One region of the Metabacillus sp. Hm71 genome, then DNA from elsewhere that is predicted to be linked to it. Evidence: predicted binding sites of a transcription regulator. Region 1 holds the regulator's gene; the other holds the start of a gene.
The links. Region 1 encodes NrdR, which represses ribonucleotide reductase genes. Its sites were predicted from a motif close to AACACNATATATNGTGTT; they were not measured.
Positions count from the first base shown of each region.

Region 2: ACSVDH_RS19395 (vitamin B12-dependent ribonucleotide reductase) is a predicted target of NrdR. The motif match lies at 4,758-4,775, and genes of this name have one in related genera.

Region 1 is NZ_CM200278.1:4,234,792-4,242,813, reverse strand. It holds gene polA (DNA polymerase I) at 1-174, shown strand, start outside; gene mutM (DNA-formamidopyrimidine glycosylase) at 209-1,033, shown strand; gene ytaF (sporulation membrane protein YtaF) at 1,201-1,842, shown strand; gene coaE (dephospho-CoA kinase) at 1,864-2,469, shown strand; gene ACSVDH_RS21025 (glyceraldehyde-3-phosphate dehydrogenase) at 2,610-3,629, shown strand; gene speD (adenosylmethionine decarboxylase) at 3,919-4,299, shown strand; gene ACSVDH_RS21015 (cytosolic protein) at 4,432-4,827, shown strand; gene nrdR (transcriptional regulator NrdR) at 4,864-5,322, shown strand; gene ACSVDH_RS21005 (replication initiation and membrane attachment family protein) at 5,399-6,844, shown strand; gene dnaI (primosomal protein DnaI) at 6,875-7,816, shown strand; gene ytxC (putative sporulation protein YtxC) at 7,971-8,022, shown strand, end outside.
Region 2 is NZ_CM200278.1:3,914,423-3,922,444, forward strand. It holds gene ACSVDH_RS19380 (ABC transporter ATP-binding protein) at 1-52, opposite strand, end outside; gene ACSVDH_RS19385 (ABC transporter ATP-binding protein) at 33-1,046, opposite strand; gene mntR (transcriptional regulator MntR) at 1,501-1,923, opposite strand; gene ACSVDH_RS19395 (vitamin B12-dependent ribonucleotide reductase) at 2,101-4,659, opposite strand; gene lipM (octanoyltransferase LipM) at 5,109-5,945, opposite strand; gene ACSVDH_RS19405 (rhodanese-like domain-containing protein) at 6,129-6,515, shown strand; gene ACSVDH_RS19410 (helix-turn-helix domain-containing protein) at 6,586-7,269, opposite strand; gene gcvPB (aminomethyl-transferring glycine dehydrogenase subunit GcvPB) at 7,462-8,022, opposite strand, start outside.

The sequences.
Region 1 (8,022 bases):
GTACAAGCAAAATTATTATTACAGGTACATGATGAATTAATCTTTGAATGCCCAAGAGAAGAAATTTCTATTCTTGAAAAAATTGTCCCTGATGTAATGGAAAATGCAGTTGAGTTAGCTGTTCCGTTAAAGGTGGATTATTCCTATGGCGACTCATGGTATGACGCAAAATGATGAGTAAACTTTAAAATGGCAAGGAAGTGATAGGATGCCAGAACTGCCTGAGGTCGAAACGGTTCGTCGAACATTGCTTCAGCTTGTAAAAGGGAAAACAATTAAACAGATTACTATTTATTGGCCAAAAATCATTAAAAAGCCAGATGACATCGACCAGTTTAGGGATGCATTGGTTGGACAAACCATTCATGATGTGAAGCGGAGAGGGAAGTTTTTAAAATTTATCCTCGATGACTATGTCTTAGTCTCTCATTTACGAATGGAGGGGCGTTACGGTTTATACAAACCTGATGAAGAGTATGATCATCATACACATGTATTTTTTTCTTTTGAGGATGGAACTCAGCTGCGCTATCGAGATGTCCGGAAATTTGGAACCATGCATTTATTTAAAATAGGGGAGGAAGAAAATGAACCTCCTCTTTCCCTACTTGGACCAGAACCTTTTTCTAAGGAATTTACTGAAGCATATCTTCAAGACCGTTTGAAGAAAACAACAAGAAAAATTAAAGCAGCATTATTGGATCAAACCGTTGTTGTCGGACTTGGCAACATCTATGTGGATGAAGCACTTTTCCGGGCGGGGATCCGCCCTGAACGGATTGCGAATCAGCTTACATCTGCAGAGTATAAACTCTTACATCGAGAAATCATCGCAACACTTGAAGAAGCAGTCGCCAAAGGAGGAAGTACGGTTCGCTCTTATGTTAATACACAAGGTGAAATCGGCATGTTCCAACTGCAATTATTTGTTTATGGGAGAACAAATGAGCCTTGTAAGCAATGCGGGACCATTTTAACAAAAACAGTTGTTGGCGGAAGAGGAACACATTATTGTGAAAACTGCCAAAAATAAAGAAAAAATTTGGATGTCTCAAAAGGCTCCCTTTTAATAAGCAAATGTGTTTTAGGGGAGGTGGCTCTTTTGCTTTAAGACATCCTTTTTTTTATCCCTTCTTTTAACACTATCTAGGCGATTATCATACACTATGTTAGCAATCAGAAGGAAGGGGCTAGGCTTATATGGTTCAGTTTGCATCACTTTTATTATTAGCATTCGCAGTAAGCTTAGATAGCTTTTCAGTGGGCTTTACTTATGGCATGCGCAAGATGAGAATTCCTTTTAAATCCATTTTAATCATTGCATGCTGTTCTGCAGGCACACTGCTACTTGCTATGATGGTAGGCGATCTTATGACAAGGATTTTTCCCGTTTATGTTACAGAAAAGCTTGGTGGATTTATTCTGCTTCTAATTGGTGCATGGGTATTGTACCAATTTTTTAGACCGGCAAAAGAAGGGCAGGAGAATGAATCAGAAACGGAAAAAACACTCATTAATTTTGAAATCAAAACCCTGGGAATTGTGATCAATATACTTAGAAAACCGATGTCTGCTGATATTGATAAGTCGGGTACAATAACAGGTGTGGAAGCTTTTCTGCTCGGTGCGGCATTATCACTTGATGCCTTTGGGGCTGGGATTGGTGCGGCTTTATTAGGCTATTCTCCTGCGATTATGAGTATTTTAGTAGCATGTATGAGTTCATTGTTTGTATCAATTGGAATAAAATCAGGCCATATTTTTTCGAAGTTCACTTGGATGGATAAATTTTCTTGCCTGCCGGGGATCATTCTAATTATGATAGGAATATGGAAATTATAAAGATGATGGGGGCAAGTCAATGTGACAATAGTAATTGGATTAACCGGTGGTATTGCAAGCGGGAAAAGCACAGTATCAAATATTTTTAAAAAAGCAGGAATTCGAGTAATAGATGCTGATAAAATTTCCAGAGAGGTAGTTGAAGTTGGCCAGCCCGCTTATAAACAAATCATTGAAACATTTGGCGAAGAAATTTTGCATGAAGACTTAACACTTCATCGTGAAAAGCTTGGCGCGCTGATTTTTTCAGATGAAACGAAACGCAAGCAATTAAATGAAATTGTTCATCCTGCTGTTCGTCAAGAAATGCTAAAGCAGACCCAGGAAGAAAAAGAACGTCAGGCAAAAGCGGTAATATTGGATATCCCGTTATTGTTTGAAAGCAGTTTGACCTATATGGTGGATAAAACAGTCTTAGTTTATGTCAATGAGGATACACAATTAAAACGGCTAATGGAGAGAAATGGTTTTAGCGAAGAAGAGGCGATGATGCGAATAAATTCCCAAATGCCTCTGAAGGATAAGGTTAAATTATCTGATGAAATAATTGATAATAATGGTTCGATCGAAGAAACCACCATACAAATAAATAAATTATTGATGAAATGGGGAATATGCGAAGACTAGGTCAAGTCTTCTTTTTTTTTTGAATAAAAATAGCCTAATTTTAAAAAAGACAATAATAAATATCGCTTTTTCTTTTATATGTGTTATACTATATTTATAAAAATGATAATTAGTATGACATATATGAGAGGGGAAATATGATGAGAGCCACAATTGCAATAAATGGTTTTGGTCGTATAGGAAGAATGGTATTCCGTAAAGCGATGAAAGAAAAAATGAATATTATAGCAATAAATGCAAGTTACCCAGCTGATACATTGGCACATTTAATTAAGTATGATACAAACCACGGTAGATTTGATGGCGATGTCATCGCAATGGATGACTACTTGCTTGTAAACGGTAACAAAATTCTGCTTATAAACGAGCGCGATCCGAAACATTTACCATGGAAAGCTTTAGGAATCGATATTGTAATCGAAGCAACAGGAAAATTTAATGCGAGAGAAAAAGCAATGCTGCATATTGAAGCCGGAGCGAAAAAGGTCATCTTAACTGCACCAGGAAAAAATGAAGATGTCACAATTGTGATGGGAGTAAATGAGCATCAATACGATCCAGAACATCACATGATTATTTCAAATGCCTCCTGTACAACCAATTGCCTTGCACCTGTCATAAAGGTGCTGGATGATTCATTTCAGATTGAAAATGGCTTAATGACAACTGTTCATGCCTATACAAATGACCAAAAGAACATTGATAATCCGCATAAGGATTTACGTAGAGCAAGAGCTTGCGCACAATCGATTATTCCGACAACGACTGGTGCAGCAAAGGCTCTTTCTCTGGTGCTTCCGCATCTAAAAGGTAAACTCCACGGAATGGCATTACGAGTTCCTACACCAAATGTCTCTTTAGTGGATTTAGTTGTTGATGTAAAAGGAAAGGTTACTGCTGAAGAAATAAATTCCGCATTTAAAGAAGCTGCGAGGGGACCGTTAAAAGGAATTCTTGATTATACCATTGAACCACTAGTCTCGATTGATTTTAATACAAATCCACATTCAGCCATTATTGATGGCTTATCGACGATGGTGATTGATTCCCATAAAATTAAGGTGTTAGCATGGTATGACAATGAATGGGGTTATTCATGCAGAGTGATTGATCTAGTGAAATTTGTTTCTGCGAAAATGGCAAATTTATTGGAGGTTTAATCTTTTTCATTTGAGCGCATAATCCTGACAGCATAAGGTATGATAACAAATGTGTCACCACCGTCATTCTTCACCCTTTAACTATTAACAAAGTTTTTTGTAAAAGTGTGTTGCAAAACATAACTAAACAAAGTATACTATTTTTCGTGAACTTCTTATAAAAGCCAAGGTATTAGGGCTACTTAAAGGGTTAGGACCTCTTTGGACTAACTTTCCCCCGTGGTAGTTTAACATATGCCATTATGCGAAGAATTCATGTGAAAAAATAGTTAGAGGGGGATCCATGAATATGGAAACAATGGGTAGACACGTAATCCAGGAATTATGGGGTTGCGATTTTGATAAGCTGAATGATATGGATTACATTGAAAAAACATTTGTAAATGCTGCGTTAAAATCTGGTGCAGAAATAAGAGAGGTTGCTTTTCACAAGTTTGCTCCGCAGGGAGTAAGCGGTGTTGTCATCATCTCTGAATCACATTTAACAATCCACAGTTTTCCTGAGCATGGATATGCGAGCATTGATGTATACACTTGCGGTGATTTAGACCCAAACATTGCTGCAGATTATATTGCAGAATCTCTAGGTGCTCAGACTCGAGAAAATATTGAAATTCCTAGAGGTATGGGACCTGTGCAAGTAAAACAAACTCAAGCAAAAGCTCTTTAATTTTAAAAGAAAATTCCCGAGGTGCTGATTATTTAATCTGCACCTCTTTTTATTCTCGAAAAATTTCAGTATGATAGAGTAAGAATAACTTTTGTACATTCCGAAAAAATATACAATAAAGGGGAAAAGAGCATGAGTTTTATGAATAAGCTAAAAGATTTCTTTAGCACACACCAAGAAACACGTGAAAATCATTATAATCCAGAATTAAAAAGCCATTATTATAAAACTACATATAAAAATGCGATGCAATCAGTAAAATCAATAATTGAGCAAACACCTGGGATGACGGTCACCTCGGTGTCAGAGGACCGTGGTGAAATGAGTGTTACGATTGACAGTCCCAGAAAAGCTTTTTTAATTGTAACGGTCGTTTCAGTCCGCCCGTTTGAAACAGCTGTTGATTTTACGGCAACAACGAATACATTTTTACCAACAGACTTTGGCTATAGCAAAAAGATTATTCTTCAGCTTTATAAAAAGCTTGATGCAAAAGAAAATTTTGTTGGAACAGGAAAAAGTAGCTAATTCATTAATTTTAGATGTTTGATTGGAGCTGGTTAAATGAAATGTCCTTCGTGTCAGCATAATGGTACAAGGGTTTTAGACTCAAGACCTGTAGATGAAGGCAGATCAATTAGACGCCGCCGAGAATGTGAAGAATGTCAATATCGTTTTACGACGTTTGAAAAGGTAGAGGAATTTCCTTTAATTGTTGTCAAAAAAGAAGGAACAAGGGAAGAATTTAGCCGAGATAAAATTTTGAGAGGGTTAATTAAGGCTTGTGAAAAAAGACCTGTACCTTTACAGCAGTTAGAGGATATTGTCCACGATATTGAAAAAGAGCTTAGAAACCAAGGTGTGTCGGAAGTAAACAGCGAGCTTGTCGGAGAAATGGTCATGGACAGGCTGGCAAGAATTGATGAGGTGGCCTATGTCCGTTTTGCTTCCGTTTACCGACAATTTAAAGATATTAATGTGTTTATTGAGGAATTGACAGATTTAATAAAAAAAGTAAGATAGAAGAGCTACTGAAGAATTTTTCTTCAAGCTCTTTTTTCAGTGTAGGAAAATAATTAGTCATGGAAGGTTGAAAAAGATGGATCAGCATTGGAAGGAATTGCTTGCAATTGATCGATATACGGTGAAAAGCAGCTCAGTCCTTCAGGACTTAGATAGAAAGATTTTAACTTTATTATATCAACCATTACTTGGTTCTAAGTGCTTTAGCCTTTATATGACATTGTGGGGTGAGCTGGAACAAAATCGATTATGGGGTGAAGAAATGACACACCATAGTCTAATGATGATCATGCAATCTAACTTGCGTGAGATTTACCGAGAACGTTTAAAGCTAGAAGGGCTTGGCTTATTGAAAACCTATGTGAGTGAAACATCTGAATTTAAACGCTATGTTTATGAGCTTCAGGCACCATTGCGACCAAATGATTTTTTTCAAGATGGCGTATTAAATATATATCTTTACAATCGGGTCGGGAAAAATAAATTTTCACAACTTAAACGCTTTTTTTCCGATCAGCAAATAGATCAAGGGATGAAGGATATTACCAGATCCTTTAATGAAATTTTTGATTCCAGTCAATCCGTTGATATGATTGCCCGAGTGAATGAGGAAACGCTGGCAGACCTGTCATTAGCCGAGAACCGGGAGTATATGCAAACAGCGAAGCATGCTGAAATGGATATATCTGATGATGTGTTTGATTTCGAATTGTTTTTCTCAGGACTTTCAGAGGCAATTATTCCCAAGAAGGCAATTACACCGGCTGTAAAGGATGTTATTAAAAAGCTCTCTTATTTGTATGGGATTAATGCAATTGATATGAAAAATGTGGTGATGAATAGCATTGATCAAGATGACATCATAGATATCGAACTGCTTAGAAAATCTGCCAGGGATTGGTATCAATTCCAATATGGTGATACTTTGCCAGGGCTGCTTGATAAAACACAGCCGCCTCATTTGCGAACAACGATTGAAAAGAAGCCTCGGACACAAGAAGAGGAAATGATTTATCAATTAGAAACGATCTCCCCACGACAGTTTTTAACCGATGTCTCTGGTGGTAGGCCGCCAGCTGTTGGAGATATGCAAATCATTGAAGAAGTTATGCTTCAACAAAGGCTTGAGCCAGGAGTTGTGAATGTTCTTATTTATTATGTTATGTTAAAAACAGATATGAAGCTTACAAAGGCGTATGTTCAGAAAATTGCAAGCCATTGGACGAGGAAACAAATTTCAACAGTCAGAGCTGCAATGGACCTTGCTAAACATGAACACAGACAGTATCAGCAGTGGGCAGAAGAAAAAGCGACAAAGAAATCAACATCTTCTAAAAAGGCTCCGATTCGTAAAGAGATGCTCCCTTCATGGTTAAAGGAAGATGACAACGCTGAGCAAGTAAACGATGAAGCCAAGGAGAAAAAAGAGCAATCACAGATTGACCGCGAACAATTTGAATTGGAAAAACGGAAATTATTTGATCGGATAAAAAAATATAAGGATAATAATAACAATGCGTAGTTAAGTTAACATGAAAGCGAGGTGGATAAAATGGATCATTTAAGCAAATCCATTAGAAATCTTACAAACAGACCGGATTTTAAAGATCGCTATAATAATATTAAAAAACAGGTATTAAATAACGCAGAGGTACAAGCCTTTCTATCCAAGCATTCATCTGAAATTGAGGAGGGGATGATTGACAGAAGTCTTGTTAAGCTGCTGGAATTTATAAATCAAAGCAAAAATTGCCAAGACTGTCCATCTTTATCAGAATGTAAAAATATATTAGAAGGCTATCATCCGCGATTGGTCATTCAAGGGAAAATCATTGATCTGCAATATGATAAGTGTCCAACGAAAGAAACATATGATGAACGAAAAAAACATGAATCCTTAATTAAAAGCATGTATATTCCTAGGGATATTTTAGGGGCTTCCTTTGAGCAAATCGAAGTAGAAATTGACGAGCCGAGCCGCTTTAAGGCGATTAGTCTTGCACAGGATTTTGTTGAACAATATAATAGCGGGATGAGCCCAAAGGGATTGTATTTATATGGTTCCTTCGGTGTTGGAAAAACCTATATTTTAGGGGCGCTTGCAAATGAGTTAGCTTCACATAAAGTCTCGTCCATGCTTGTCTATGTACCGGAATTTATGCGAGAACTAAAAGGATCCTTTCAGAATTCAACATCATTAGATGAAAAGTTAGATGCTGTAAAAAAGATCCCGGTTCTTATGCTTGATGACATTGGTGCAGAGTCAATGTCAAGCTGGGTGAGAGATGACATTCTTGGGACAATTCTACAATACAGGATGCTTGAAAATTTACCTACCTTCTTTTCGTCTAATTTTAATTTAAAACAGCTTCAGCACCACCTCGCTGTTTCTCAACGTGGTGAAGAAGAACCTGTTAAAGCAGCAAGGATTATGGAACGCATTAAGCATATGGCCATACCAATTGAATTATCAGGAAGGAATCGAAGGGATTAAAAAGCATTTGCCTTTGCATAGGCAAGTGCTTTTTTAATCTCTATTTTGAAGGGTTATTTTTATGCATCTTCAAATTCCTTGGTTTCTTTACTTCTAATTATTCCTATTCCCCCATATACATAGAATCAGGTGTTGGCAAATAGGGGGGACAAACATGCTTGAGATTTTATTTGGGTCTCCGAAAGAGGCGAATATTATATTTTCAA
Region 2 (8,022 bases), 320 kb from region 1:
TTATCGGATAGTACTTTTTCAGGCCTTCAACTTTAAGAAGTAACTCTGACATCTTTATCAGCCTCCTGTTTCCCTTTATGCAAGAAGCAGCGAACCTTATGGTTAGGAAGATTCTGCTGATATAATGGCGGAGCCTCTTCAAAGCAAAGCCTCTTTGACGTTTCACATCTTTCAGCAAACTTACATCCTTTCTGCGTACTACCAGGTCGAAGGATCGTTCCAGGTATACTATATAAACGGCCTCTGTTCCCTCGCAGGTCTGGAACTGACTTTAATAGACCGATTGTATAAGGATGCTGCGGTGCTTTTAAAATCGTCCTAACATCCCCTTGTTCAACGATCTCTCCAGCGTACATCACAACCACTCGATCACAAATCTCAGCTACGACTCCTAAATCATGTGTAATAAGAATAATTGATGTATTGATGTTTCTATTTAAATTCTTCATAAGCGAGAGGATTTGAGCTTGTATGGTGACATCAAGCGCTGTAGTCGGCTCGTCCGCAATCAGTACACGCGGGTTGCACGCCATTGCCATCGCAATCATAACCCGTTGTCTCATGCCGCCTGAGAGCTGATGGGGATATTCGGTTATTACCTCACTAGCCCTTGGTATCCCGACTAGATGCAGCAATTCTATCGTTTTTGCTTTTCGTTCTTTTTTTGTAAGCCTTGTATGTATTCGAAGTGCTTCACTTATCTGGTTACCAATCGTAAATAACGGGTTTAAAGATGTCATTGGCTCCTGAAAAATCATCGCAATTTGATTCCCTCTGATTTTCCGCAACTCTTGTTCTTTTAGCTTTGTTAGATCTCTGTTTTCAAACTCAATAGAACCATGGTCAATCTTTCCGGGAGGCCTTGGAATCAATCCCATTGTTGCTAAAGATGTTACACTCTTGCCGCTTCCTGATTCTCCAACGATTCCCAAAATCTCTCCTTCCAATAACTCAAAGCTAATTCCGTCGACTGCCGTAATGGCACTTTGGCCTGTATGAAAAGATACCTTTAAATCCTTAATTTGCAGAATCGGTCTTTCAGTCATATCATCACCTGCCATCTTTATTTTTATAAAATTTAAAACTATTAAAATATAACAAATGCAAGTATGGACAATTATGACACAAAACCTATTTGCCTCTTGCTAAAATTTGTCGGAAACGTCCAAGAACTTTTCGACAGTTTTTATTTTCTTTTATCCCTTTAAAGCACCTTATTTTTAAAGCGTTGCATCTTAACACAACTAAAAACTATTGCTTTTTTCAAGCAGGAGTCAAAATTAGAGTTCTTATTCATAAAATTTTATTGAAATAATTTAGAATATAGTAACAAAATTTTAGTTAGATGCAGTCATTTTCACCTGAAATAGATGTTCAATATTTCATTTGATGACTTTTCAGCTACTTATGATGGACAATTAGATTTTGGACACTCCGACTTGCAATAAAAAGCCCTATGAAGCAGGAGTTTCAATCCTGCTTCATAGGGCTTTTTTTGAACTATTGTTCTTCATTATTTTTTTGAATACTTCTTAACGTATCAATCCGTTGTTCATTTTCTTCGAAGTATTGAACAAGATCACCGATGCGATCGATGGCATTCCAGCTTAAATGATGTTCAATTCCTTCTACATCATTGTAAATCTTATCATCATCAACACCAATTATTTTTAGAAACTGTTCTAACAGCTCATGGCGATATACAAGTCGTTTGCCAATTTTTTTCCCTTTATTTGTTAAGACAAGTCCACGGTATTTTTCATATATTAAGTATTCATCTTTATCAAGCTTTTGAACCATCTTTGTGACTGAGGAGGGATGTACAGCTAATGCTTCTGCTATGTCAGAAACACGGGCATATCCTTTATCTTCTATCAGTATATATATTTGCTCAATATAATCTTCCATGCTAGGTGTTGGCATGCGTTTCCCTCCAAATTGCCGATCTTTTTTAAACGAAATCATATCAATTTTACATGAGAATAATCCTCTTTACAAGAAATATGGAATCTTCGGGCTATTATCACTATTTTTTCCATTTGGGTCCTAACCACGAAAAAGGATCTGACATTTGCCAGACCCTACTTCAGTTATGCTTTTTTACAATCCGCATTTAAGCTGCGCACCGCAACTCGTACATGTATTACAGCCGCCAAGATCTTCTACTGTACCTTCACGACATACAGGACATGTATTTCCGACTTCATTTCCTATTGTAACATCTGTTGAGCGCAGATCATTAATAGTATCAACAAGAACGACTTTTCCTTTTTCTTTTGTTGCTACGTCCTCTGTATCATCAAACGTGTTTTCTTCTGCTTTTAATGTTAATACTTGTGTGTCACGGCTTCCGTCTACATAAACTGTACCACCTTTGGCACCGCCTTTATATAAACGCTCGTAAACTTTCTCTACCTGTTCCACAGTATAGCCTTTAGGAGCATTTACCGTTTTACTGATTGAACTATCAATCCAGCGCTGGATGACACATTGCACATCTGCATGAGCCTCAGGAGCCAATTCCATTGCGGAAACAAACCATGCTGGCAGATTATTAGGATCTGCTTCCGGATGGCTATCTAAATACTCTTGAACAATATCAGCTTTTACTTCAATGAATTTCCCTAATCTTCCGCTGCGGAAATAAGAGAATGAGAAGTAAGGCTCAAGTCCAGTTGATACACCAACCATTGTCCCTGTTGATCCCGTAGGTGCGACAGTTAATAGATGTGAGTTACGAATACCGAACTCTTTCACACCTTCTAATATATCAGCAGGCATTTTACTCATGAAGCCTGTTTGCGTAAATGCTTCCCGAAGACGATTGGTTTCTGCTTCATTTTCGCCAACCAAGAAAGGAAAGCTGCCTTTTTCTTTCGCTAATTCGATGGACGCACGATATGCTGTTGTTGCAATCGTTTCAAATACCTTGTCTATTAAGACATTGCCTTCTTCTGAACCATATTCTGTCTCACAATAAATAAGCAGGTCGTGCAAGCCCATTACACCAAGACCAACACGTCGTTCACCAAGTGCTTGATGTTTGTTTTCCGGCAAGAAGTATGGAGTTGCATCGATGACGTTATCCTGCATTCTCACACCGACTTCAACGGTTTTTCTTAATTTATCAAAGTCGACTGTTTTTGTTTCTTTATTGGCCATTTCTGCTAAATTGACAGCAGCTAAATTACACACACTGTAAGGTGCAAGGGGTTGCTCTCCACATGGATTTGTCGCAACAACTTGTTGACCATATGCTTTTGCATTTGTCATGTCGTTTGCGTTATCGATGAAGAAAATGCCTGGCTCTGCTGAATAGGTTGCACAAATATTAATTAGGTTCCAAAGCTCTTTTGCTTTGATTTTACGATATGTGCGAACCTTGTAGCCGAGCTTTTCCCATTCGCGTACATCACCGACTTTATGCCAGTTTTCATTGTACGCCTTCATGTTTTCTTCATTGTAGCTTTCTACATCCGGGAAACGCAGTTCATAATCAGCGTCCTTTTCAACTGCATCCATAAAGTCTTTTGTTAACGTTACAGAAATATTTGCACCTGTTAGGAATTCAGAATTATGAACACTGTAATTACCGCCAGTGCGAAGTTTTATCTCTGCATCTTTGATGATTTTTTCACTGAAACCGCCTGTTCCAGGGATATTTTTGTAGTTAACGATCCCTTGGTACATGTCGATTTCCTGTTGTGTTAGCGGCGTGAATTTTAATTTATCTTGAGCGTATTTTTTGATCGCTTCATCATTTGTATTTTCGATTAAGTATCTTAGTATACGTGGATTCTGCATTTTTGAGATGATGAATTCAATGATATCAGGATGCCAATCTGCCAGCATAATCATTTGAGCTCCTCTGCGAGATCCGCCCTGCTCAACAAGATGCGTCAACTTCGCAATATCATCTAACCATGATACAGAACCAGATGATTTACCATTTACTCCGCGTGCAAGTGTATTGCGCGGACGTAAGGTTGAACCGTTTGTTCCAACACCGCCGCCGCGGCTCATGATTTCCATTACCTGCTTGCGATGCTCGGAAATGCCTTCACGTGAGTCTTTAACAAATGGCATGACATAGCAGTTAAAGTATGTTACGTCCGTTCCTGCGCCTGCTCCATAAAGAACACGACCTGCAGGAATAAAATTTAAATTAACAAGCTCTTGATAAAACTTTTCGAACCATTCTTTACGTTTTTCTTCCGTTGCTTCCACCGATGCTAATCCCGTTGCATTTCGTTTTGCAATTTGTTCGTAAAAGATTTCAAGCGGTTTCTCAATGACGTCTAACGAGCGTTTTACGATACCTGTTTCCACTTCCTCAGGTTTGTCTAAAGAATGACGATACTCCTCTTCAACAAGTACGCTTGCCGTTTTTGCTTGCCAATCAATTTCTTTAATGAATCCAAGTCCTCTTGCCGGGAATTTAGGATCCTCTTTAATCGTGAGAACGACAAAGTCTCCTTCAGAAAGGGTGATTTTCTCCGTATCCTTAAACGTATAACGGTCAAGCATAACGAGTCTTGATACACCCTTATGAGTTAACTTCATATCCTCAGTAATTGGATGAACCTGCGGAAATGCTGCGATATCTTTGTTAAGCTTCTCCACATTAATGGCCATCATTTGCTCAGTACCAACAGTCATTGTAACAACTCCTCTATCTATCTCTCTATTAATGTTCTGATTAAACTTACCATATCCGACCACATTATTCAATATATAGTGTCTATAATTTTGCAAACAATACTATATATAGTTTTTTGGTCAACATCCATCCAATTTGTCAAATCAAAAACTTATTAAAAAGCAAAGAAAAAGTACGATTGAATAAGATATTGTTCTAAAAAGGATGGATTTTGAAGAATTTTGTCACTTGCAAGATGAAAGTTGTCAAAAAAGATTGATTTATAAGGATTTATCATAATTTGTGTCGAAAAAATTACTTTTTGTATTCAACCGAGTACACCTTTATCAAATTGACAACAAGCTTTTATTATAATAGATTTTTATATAAATTGCATTTGTTTTACTAGCTATTTTTTCAAAGAAAAAAGACGCAACCTAAGCGATCACGTCTGCACTTATTTTCTCGTTTACCTTTTAAAATTCCACTCATCGCTCTCATATTTCTTTTTTGCTAAAGTTTCGACAATTTCAAGCTCTTCATGTGAAAGAGTATATGGCTCTAATTCAATATTCAAGCCTTTTTCAAAGCCTTCTTTAAAAGCTTTCTTCGCTTCCTCTATTATTACTGGCTTATCGCGAAGAGTATTTGTAGCAACAGCTTTGTTTTTAAAGGCACGTTGCATCCGTTCTCTAACTCGATCATTCGGATATTTAAATAGGTCAAATAACAGATCCTCATCTAAATCAAGCAGGATCGAGCCATGCTGAAGAATAACACCCTTTTGCCGTGTTTGCGCGCTCCCAGCGACTTTCCGCCCTTCAACCACAAGCTCATACCACGAAGGGGCATCAAAGCACACAGCAGAACGAGGTGACTTCAGCCCTTGCCTTTCCTCTTCCGTACGCGGAATCGCAAAATACGCATCAAGGCCCAGGTTTTTAAATCCTTCTAAAATCCCTTCTGAAATTACGCGATACGCTTCTGTTACCGTTTTAGGCATATCTGGATGCCCCTCGGAAACAATGACGCTATAGGTAAGTTCCTTATCATGCAGAACTCCGCGCCCGCCTGTCGGCCTTCTAACAAATCCTAATCCGTATTTTTTAACAGCCTCTAAATTTATCTCTTTTTCTACCTTTTGAAAATAACCGATCGAAAGAGTAGCTGGATTCCAGCCATAAAATCGAATGGTAGGCGGTATTTTCCCTGTACTATGCCAATCTAATAAAGCTTCATCTAAAGCCATATTAAACGCTGGTGAACAATTGCCCGAATCAATATATCGCCAAACTTCCTTCGTCATAACGTAACCCTTCTTTTTTAAAAATTTTACTATTTAAGTCTAGCAAAACTTTCGAAAGAAGGAAATAATATTGCATGTTAGCTAATGACAATTAAGACGAGCTTTTATATAATAAGAGAGGTTTACTTTAGAGTTCTTAAGAGCTTACAATTAGAAAAACATACATAAAAGGGGTCGAGCATTTTGACAACAACATGGTTACTCATTATTTTAGCAGCAGCACTAATCGGTTACTCTGCTTTTACTTTTTTCTATCAACGCAAAATCATGAAACACCTAACAGAAGAAGAATTCCGTACGGGCTATCGTAAAGCACAATTAATTGATGTTCGTGAACCAAACGAATTCGAAGGCGGTCATATTTTAGGTGCTAGAAATATCCCGTTATCTCAATTGCGTCAACGCTATAAAGAAATTCGTCAGGACCAGCCAGTTTATCTTTACTGCCAAAACACTGTACGCAGCGGCCGTGCAGCACAAATGCTGAAACGCAAAGGATATAGTGATTTAAATTGTTTAAAAGGCGGATTTAAAGGCTGGACAGGGAAAATAAAGAAAAAAAATGGATAAAATAAAGCAGACTCAGTACATAGCTCTTTATCAATTACGATAAGACTGTGACTGCGTCTGCTTTTTTTCATTATTTTGCAAAGCCCATTATTTGTTTAATAACGGCCAAGCCAGATCTTTGCTCATGTTTAATTCTTTCTTGCCTGTCCTGATGCTGCTTTAGAAATGCTAAGAAACGCTCCTCACGTTCATCCGTTTGCTTTTGAACAAGTTCCCGTTCACGGCGAATTTCTTCCTTATAAAGCTCACGCTCGGATTCAGACACCTCGGACAATGAGCTGATCATTTCCTGAACATCGGAAAACTCAATACGGGCAACCTCAGTTTGCAGCTTAGCTGTTCTTGCTATCTGGTTGTTTACCGACTGCACAACATTTTGCTCCAGCTGCTTTAAGCGTTCATCTAGCTTTAGAATTCCCTGCACTTCATTCGATTCGATAAAAGCAGTAAGTTTTGCAAGCGACTGCTTTAGCTCCGAAACATCCTGCTCATCAAATTGAGCTTCTTGTTGCAATGATGAACCATTTTGATTTTGCAATAATTGCTTAATCGTTTGTGTATCTAAATTGCTTTCCTTAAACGATTTGATTTTCCTAAGCATTTCAATGTTCTCAACCGTAAGAAGCCTTGTGTTTTTGTCATCTCGTTTAAATGATAAAAACTCTGGAAATTCTTCCTCCCAGTTTTTCAATAAGTAAGCCTTTTCTCCGACTAATGAAGCCGCCTTTGAAATCGTTACATATTTTGTTGCCAATCTATCCACCAACCCTCTTTTTATTTTTTGCTAACCTATTTATTCTTCAAGGGCTGCAGCGTTTTCCTTCATGTCGACAAAGGTTCTAAAAACTAGTCATAACCTTTGTGAATCTCCTGCTTTTCGGCAAGGAAGCACAAAAAAACTGACTTGCTAGTAAGAGGATCCCTACAGCAAATCAGTTTTTTCGACTTAACGTTGGTATTTTAAAATTGGCTTACGAGCAGCTGTTGTTTCATCTAGTCGTTTCACAACTGTCGTGTGCGGTGCTTCTTGAACAATTTCAGGTGTCTCTTCCGCTTCCTTGGCGATCTGAATCATTGCATCAATAAAGGAATCGAGAGTTTCTTTTGATTCCGTTTCAGTCGGCTCAATCATAATACACTCTTCAACATTTAAAGGGAAATAGATCGTTGGCGGATGATAGCCAAAGTCAAGCAAACGTTTTGCAATGTCAAGCGTACGTACGCCAAGCTTCTTTTGACGCTTTCCGGATAACACAAATTCATGCTTGCAATGCTGATCAAATGGCAGATCATAATATGGCGCTAGACGGCGCATCATATAATTTGCATTTAAGACAGCAAATTCTGTTACAGCCTTTAATCCATCTGGCCCCATTGTACGAATATACGTATAAGCACGAACATTGATACCGAAGTTTCCATAGAATGGCTTTACACGGCCAATCGATTGCGGACGATCATAATCAAAATGATAGCCTTCTTCCGTCTTAACTAAGACAGGCTTTGG